Regions from separate parts of the Cronobacter sakazakii genome, predicted to be linked through region 1. Evidence: predicted binding sites of a transcription regulator. Region 1 holds the regulator's gene; each other region holds the start of a gene.
What was found. Region 1 encodes CRP, which controls carbon source genes, mostly activating them, when cyclic AMP is high. Its sites were predicted from a motif close to ATGTGANNNNNNTCACAT; they were not measured.

Region 1 (2,270 bases):
ACTGGCCAACCGGGTTATCCGGGTGCTGGCGGGCGATTTTCGCCAGCGCCTCGATCTGCTTATCCATTGAGAAGCGGTGCGAATAGCGGTGGTAAAGAATATCGTCAGAGAGCGTGCGCAGGCGCGTGGCGACGGTCTGCGCCGTCCAGCGCAACACCGCTTCGGCGTGGCTGCGCTCCACCAGTTTTTGCACTTCGCCGGGCTGATGCAGCGACACCGAGATGTGCTCCTGGAGATCCAGCGCCACCTGAAACGTGCGCAGCAGGCGCTTGTAACCGTTCTGCTTAGTGGCGGAGAGCATCTGCAACTGCTGATAGCACTGGCTTATCTGATCCACCACTTTTTGCTGATGCACCAGCAGCGGCGGCAGCGCCTGTTCCGGCTCGGTGTGGCGCGTCAGCAGGCTGTATTTGGCTTCGCAGTAGTCGGCGAGGCTTTTATAAATCATGCTTAACGATTCACGCAGCGGCTGCTCGCGCCACAGCCAGAACCAGAAACCGTTAAACGCGCCATACCAGAGCGTGCCGAGCACATAGAGCAGCATAGGCTGCCAGATGGGCATATTGCCGGCGAGGCTTAACGTAAAGATCGCCGCGATGAGCGAGGCGGGCAACAGACGCGCATGCAGCGGGCTGATTTCCGCCGTCACGCCAAGCAGCAGCGCCAGCATCAGCAGAATGAGCGGCAGCGGCACAGACTGCAGCAGCAACAGCTGCACCGCCAGGCTGCTCAGCGCAAACAGCGATGCGCCGATGATCAAGCGTTTAAAAAAGCGTTTGTGCGGGGTATCGAGACCGGCAATGTTGCAGCAGGCGGGAACGAGTGAAAACAGTAACCCTTGTTGAAGATGGCCCAGCATCAACCCGACCGCCACCGGCAGGCTTAAGATGAGCGTTTGCCGTAAAGCGTAATTAATTTCAGGGTGATAGATAAGACGACGCCACATAGGGGAGAAGTATAGATACAAAAACGGCGTGTTACCGAAGCGACACGCCGTTTTTTGATTTTTTAGCGGGTTCCGTAAACCACGATGGTTTTCCCGTGGGCGGAGATCAGGTTTTGATCTTCGAGCATTTTCAGAATGCGGCCAACGGTTTCGCGGGAGCAGCCGACGATCTGGCCGATTTCCTGACGCGTGATTTTGATCTGCATCCCGTCAGGATGGGTCATCGCGTCCGGCTGTTTCGCCAGGTTCAGAAGGGTCTGCGCGATGCGGCCAGTCACGTCGAGGAAGGCGAGGTTGCCCACTTTCTCAGAGGTAACTTGCAGGCGGCGAGCCATCTGCGAGGAAAGACGCATCAGAATATCCGGGTTAACCTGGATCAGCTGACGGAATTTTTTGTAGGAGATTTCAGCCACTTCACAGGCAGTTTTAGCGCGAACCCAGGCGCTGCGCTCCTGACCTTCCTCGAACAAACCCAGTTCGCCGATGAAGTCACCCTGATTCAGGTACGAGAGGATCATCTCCTTGCCCTCTTCATCTTTGATCAGCACTGCCACTGAGCCTTTAACGATGTAATACAGCGTCTCCGCTTTTTCACCCTGGTGAATCAGCGTGCTCTTAGATGGATACTTATGAATGTGGCAATGTGACAAGAACCATTCAAGAGTCGGGTCTGTTTGCGGTTTGCCAAGCACCATGCGCGGTTATCCTCTGTTTTAAACTGGCTCCAAAGACAGGGCGCGTAACCCCTGTCTGGCTTTGCATTCATCATCTTCCCGAGTCCTGGGAAGTTGGCTGTCCGTGGACGTCGCAGCCGATAAATTATCTTCTCCTCTGCATACATGCGTAACATCAATGTATCGCCGCTGCATCCAGACTGTTTTAGCATAGCTTTTCTCAGGTGTCTCCTGTTGTCTCGTTTCAGCTTGACGCAGGTCGCCCTTCCATTGCCTCTGACGTCGCGCGCGCGTAATCTGTCAGAAAAATGAATAGCCTGGAGTGATTAACATGCATGCACGAGTGAAATGGGTGGAAGGGTTAACCTTCCTGGGCGAGTCCGCCTCCGGGCATCAGATCCTGATGGACGGCAACTCTGGCGACAAAGCGCCGAGCCCGATGGAAATGGTTTTGATGGCCGCAGGTGGCTGCAGCGCGATTGATGTTGTCTCTATTCTGCAAAAAGGCCGTCACGACGTGACCGACTGCGAAGTGAAGCTGACGTCAGAGCGTCGCGAAGAAGCGCCGCGTCTGTTTACGCATATCAATCTGCATTTTGTGGTGACAGGCAAAGCCCTGAAAGACGCGGCAGTGTCGCGCGCGGTGGATC
Region 2 (2,270 bases), 2.2 Mb from region 1:
GAGCGGAAAACCCGAATGGAATGGGTGCGTCAGTTTATGGCCCAACTCGCCGAACACTCGCTGCCTTAAATCCTTCATGCCCCCGCACGGGGGCGTAACTTTACAATCCTTTGCAATCGTCCAGGGTTTCCCTGGACGAAGCCCCGCCATACTTCTCTCTTTATCTATGTATTACAAAAACTTCTCCGCCTTTGGGATCTGTAAATGAAAAGAGAACATGCGCGTTTTTCTCGCTGGCTGTCATGGCTGGCGCTTGTCGCTGGCATGACGTTTGGCGCAAGCCAGGCGCTGGCGAATACTTACCCTCTCCCCGCACCAGGCAGCCGGTTGATTGGCGAAACCCTCTACCACACGGTGGCGGACGACGGCGGCTCGCTGGAGGCGATCGCCAAACGCTATAACGTCGGGTTTCTGGCGCTGTTGCAGGCAAATCCAGGCGTTGATCCGTATGTGCCGCGCGCGGGTAGCGTGCTGACCATTCCGCGCCAGATGCTGCTGCCGGATGCCCCGCGCGAAGGCATTCTGATCAATCTTGCCGAGCTGCGGCTCTACTATTTTGCGCCGGGCGAGAACACAGTGACCGTCTACCCGATTGGCATCGGCCAGCTTGACGGCGACACGCTCACGCCAACCATGCAGACCACGGTATCGCAAAAGCGCGCCAACCCGACCTGGACGCCGACGGCCAATATACGCGCACGTTATAAAGCACAAGGGATCGATTTACCGGCCGTGATGCCTGCCGGGCCGGACAACCCGATGGGCCACCACGCCATACGCCTTGCAGCTTACGGCGGCGTCTATCTGCTGCACGGCACGAATGCGGATTTCGGTATCGGTATGCGCGTCAGCTCGGGCTGTATCCGTCTGCGCGATGACGACATCAAACACCTGTTCAGCGCAGTGCCGGTCGGTACGCGCGTCAATATCATCAACGCGCCGGTGAAAGCGTCTGTCGAGCCGGACGGGCGTCGGTTTGTTGAAGTCCATCAGCCGCTCTCAAAGCGCATCGAGGATGACCCGAAAACGCTGCCGATTACTCTCAACGCGACGCTCAAAACTTTTGAAGCCGCAGAGCAAACCGACCGAGAGGTGATGGAACAGGCGCTGCGATTGCGCTCCGGCATACCGGTTAACGTCACTGCTCACCCGCCAGCGCCTGCCAGCGACGCCATCTGAAACAAAAAAGGCCCTGTCCGGAGACAGGGCCTTTTAACAGGTGATCTTGACGGCTTATTTATAGATGACGGCGGTGCCGTGCAGATTATTCGGGCCGTTAACAGAGGTGATACGGAACGATTTTGCGCCCATATCGTCAGCTTTCTGCGCAAGCTCGGCTTCCAGCGAAGACAGGTTAGTCCCTGCGGTCGCAGAGATGGTGCCCGCTTTTTGTTGGCCTGCCGGGGTGGACTGCACCTCAACGGCAGCGACGCTTGCAAACGACAACGAACTCAGTACAGCGGCGGCGAACAGTGCTTTAACGGTTTTCATGTGGGTACCCTTTCGTTTGTAATGCGGATTTAGTTACGTGGTCGTTAATATTTATTTAATTAACGATCGATAGATAAATGATAGTTGTGATCTGCATCACGTGTCAATATAATTTTTAATGATCGTTATTTTAATTACTTAAACGCCTGTCACGTCCCCTGTGGCGCACCTGCAGCGCGGTTTTGCTGGTACTGCGGGGGCAAAAAGGGGTATTTTGAGGGCAGGTTTACATAAAGAGGTTAAACGGCACTATGACTACAGAAGCCCACAGTGGCGCTAAAAAAAGCCGTGGCCGACCAAAAGTGTTCGACAGGGAAGCGGCGCTTGATAAGGCCATGGCACTATTCTGGCAACACGGATACGAAGCGACGTCACTTGCGCACCTGGTCGAAGCGACTGGCGCCAAGGCACCCACGCTGTATGCGGAGTTCACCAATAAAGAGGGCTTGTTCCGGGCTGTGCTCGACCGCTATATCGCGCGTTTCGCACAGCAGCAGGAAAACCTGCTTTTTCACGCCGAAAAACGCGTCGACGAAGCGCTGCACGATTATCTGTGCGCGGTGGCACGCTGCTTCGCCAGCAAAGAGACGCCCGCTGGCTGTTTTATGGTCACCACCTCCGCTGCGCTGGCCGCCTCGTCAGAGGAGATCGCCGCCACGCTGAAAGCGCGTAATACGCAACGTGAGGCCATTTTGCTGCGGTTCTTCAGTGAACGTCAGGCGCAAAAGGAAATCCCGGAAAACTGCAATTTGCCTGCGCTGGTGCGCTTTATCAGTTGC
Region 3 (2,270 bases), 400 kb from region 1:
TCAGGTAGTTAACTACCGGCAGCAGAGAGAATTCTTCGTTGTATTCGCCTTCGGTCGGGCGGCCCAGGTGGGACGTCACCATCACTTTAGCGCCCTGTTTCAGAGCCAGTTCGATGGTCGGCAGGGAGGCGCGGATACGCGCGTCAGAGGTAACTTTGCCCTCTTTTACCGGAACGTTGAGATCGGCGCGGATCAGAACGCGTTTACCTGCCAGATCCAGATCGGTCATCTTAATTACAGACATGGTGAATCCTCTCGTTGATTCTTAAAGTTTTGCAGACACCATACGCACAGGCCTTAAGGCCGTAACGCATGAAATCTTACCTGAAACCAATAGCTGCCATCGCTAACGTGGTGTCGAGCATCCGGTTAGCGAAGCCCCATTCGTTATCGCACCAGACCAGTGTTTTAATCAGGTGCGCTCCACTCACCCGTGTCTGGGTGCCGTCCACAATGGCGCTGTGCGGATCGTGGTTAAAATCTGTTGAGACCAACGGTAATTCCGTATAGTCAACTATACCATGAAATGCACCCTGTGCCGCTTTTTGCAGCAACAGGTTGACTTCATGGGCTTTTACCGGTTTTTTAACCGTCACGCTTAAATCAATGGCCGTCACATTAATGGTAGGCACGCGCACCGCAATTGCCTCAAAGCGGTCATGAAATTTAGGAAAAATACGCGTTATACCGGCGGCAAGCCTGGTATCGACCGGAATGATGGACTGGCTGGCCGCGCGAGTGCGGCGCAGATCCGGATGATAAGCGTCGATAACCTGTTGATCGTGCATGGCGGAATGGATGGTCGTCACGGTGCCGGATTCAATCCCGAAGGCGTCGTCCATCAGCTTGATAATCGGAATAATGCAGTTGGTGGTGCAGGAGGCGTTAGAAACAAGGCGGTGCTCAGCGCGCAGTTCCTCTTCATTAACGCCATAAACGACAGTAGCATCGAGATCGTTGCCGCCCGGGTGTGAGAACAGCACTTTGCGCGCGCCCGCTTCGAGATGGGCAATGCCATCGGCGCGGCTGCCGTAAACGCCGGTGCAATCGAGCACCACGTCCACATCCAGCGCTTTCCAGGGCAGCGCGTTGATGTCGCGCTCATGCAGCAGGCGAATGACATCGTTACCAATCCAGAGCTGCTCGCCTTCCTGACGAACATCCCACGCGAAACGGCCGTGGCTGGTGTCATATTTCAGCAAATGCGCCATGCCCGCAGCGTCGGCCAGCTCATTAATGGCGACCACACTGATTTCCGCGCGACGGCCGGACTCATACAACGCACGAACTACGTTGCGCCCGATGCGACCGAAGCCATTAATCGCTACGCGTAAGGTCATATCTCTCCTGCCAGAATCCCGGATGTAAAGGAGCTGACAGAGTAATGCAGCCACCTTTGAAGGGGAATCCTCGCCCGTCACAAACTACAACCGTTTGATGGATTGTCGAACAATCAGTCGACTGAAACGCTTCAGCAAGAATAAGCGAAACGTGGAATAAAAGGAATGATAACGCAGCGAAATGACACTAACTTCTGACCTGCATCACATTTTTTCTGGAATAAATTCCACCATTACACCTGCCGGGGTGAATGACGGACAGAAATAAACCATAACGGCAGTCAATATCGACGTTACGCGCCCGCCGCCGCATCCTACAATGGTCACGGCTCCACATTAACAAAGGGATGGTGATGGCGTATCCAGAAGAGTACGAAAACGCAGGAAGTCTCGCCGCCCTGCGCGCGCGCTTTCGCGGCTGCTTGCTTGGCGGCGCCGTGGGCGATGCGCTCGGCGGCCCGGTGGAATTTTTACGGCTTGCGGAAATCACCGCGCGCTTCGGGGCGCAGGGCGTCACGGATTATGAATATGCATGGGGCGGCATCGGGAAAATCACGGACGACACGCAGATGACGCTCTTTACCGCTGAAGGGTTGCTGCGGGCCTGGATGCGTGCGGCGATGCGCGGCATCGGCCCGTCGTTCACCGGTGTGACCGCTCACGCGTATTTACGCTGGCTGCTGACGCAGGGCGAGCGCAACCGCCACAATCTGCTGGATAAAACGCAGATGTCCGGCTGGCTTGCCGGGCATAACGCGCTTTTCCATGCCCGCGCGCCGGGCAATACGTGCCTCAGCGCACTGCGCGAAATGCGCGCCTTCGGCAAACCGGCCCGTAACGACAGCAAGGGCTGCGGCGGCGTTATGCGCGTGGCGCCGGTGGGGCTTTTTTACATGCGTTACCCTGGCGGCGATTTACTGAAAGCGGCGT

Region 2: the regulator CRP is predicted to act here: its motif matches at 1,576-1,593, upstream of bhsA (multiple stress resistance protein BhsA).
Region 3: the regulator CRP is predicted to act here: its motif matches at 1,533-1,550, upstream of epd (erythrose-4-phosphate dehydrogenase).

What each region holds. Positions count from the first base shown of each region.
Region 1 is NZ_CP011047.1:1,356,732-1,359,001, forward strand. It holds gene CSK29544_RS06265 (YccS/YhfK family putative transporter) at 1-946, opposite strand, end outside; gene crp (cAMP-activated global transcriptional regulator CRP) at 1,009-1,641, opposite strand; gene CSK29544_RS06275 (OsmC family protein) at 1,952-2,270, shown strand, end outside.
Region 2 is NZ_CP011047.1:3,681,077-3,683,346, forward strand. It holds gene mfd (transcription-repair coupling factor) at 1-69, shown strand, start outside; gene ldtC (L,D-transpeptidase LdtC) at 205-1,179, shown strand; gene bhsA (multiple stress resistance protein BhsA) at 1,234-1,491, opposite strand; gene CSK29544_RS17575 (TetR/AcrR family transcriptional regulator) at 1,743-2,270, shown strand, end outside.
Region 3 is NZ_CP011047.1:1,754,181-1,756,450, reverse strand. It holds gene pgk (phosphoglycerate kinase) at 1-244, opposite strand, end outside; gene epd (erythrose-4-phosphate dehydrogenase) at 321-1,340, opposite strand; gene CSK29544_RS08265 (ADP-ribosylglycohydrolase family protein) at 1,694-2,270, shown strand, end outside.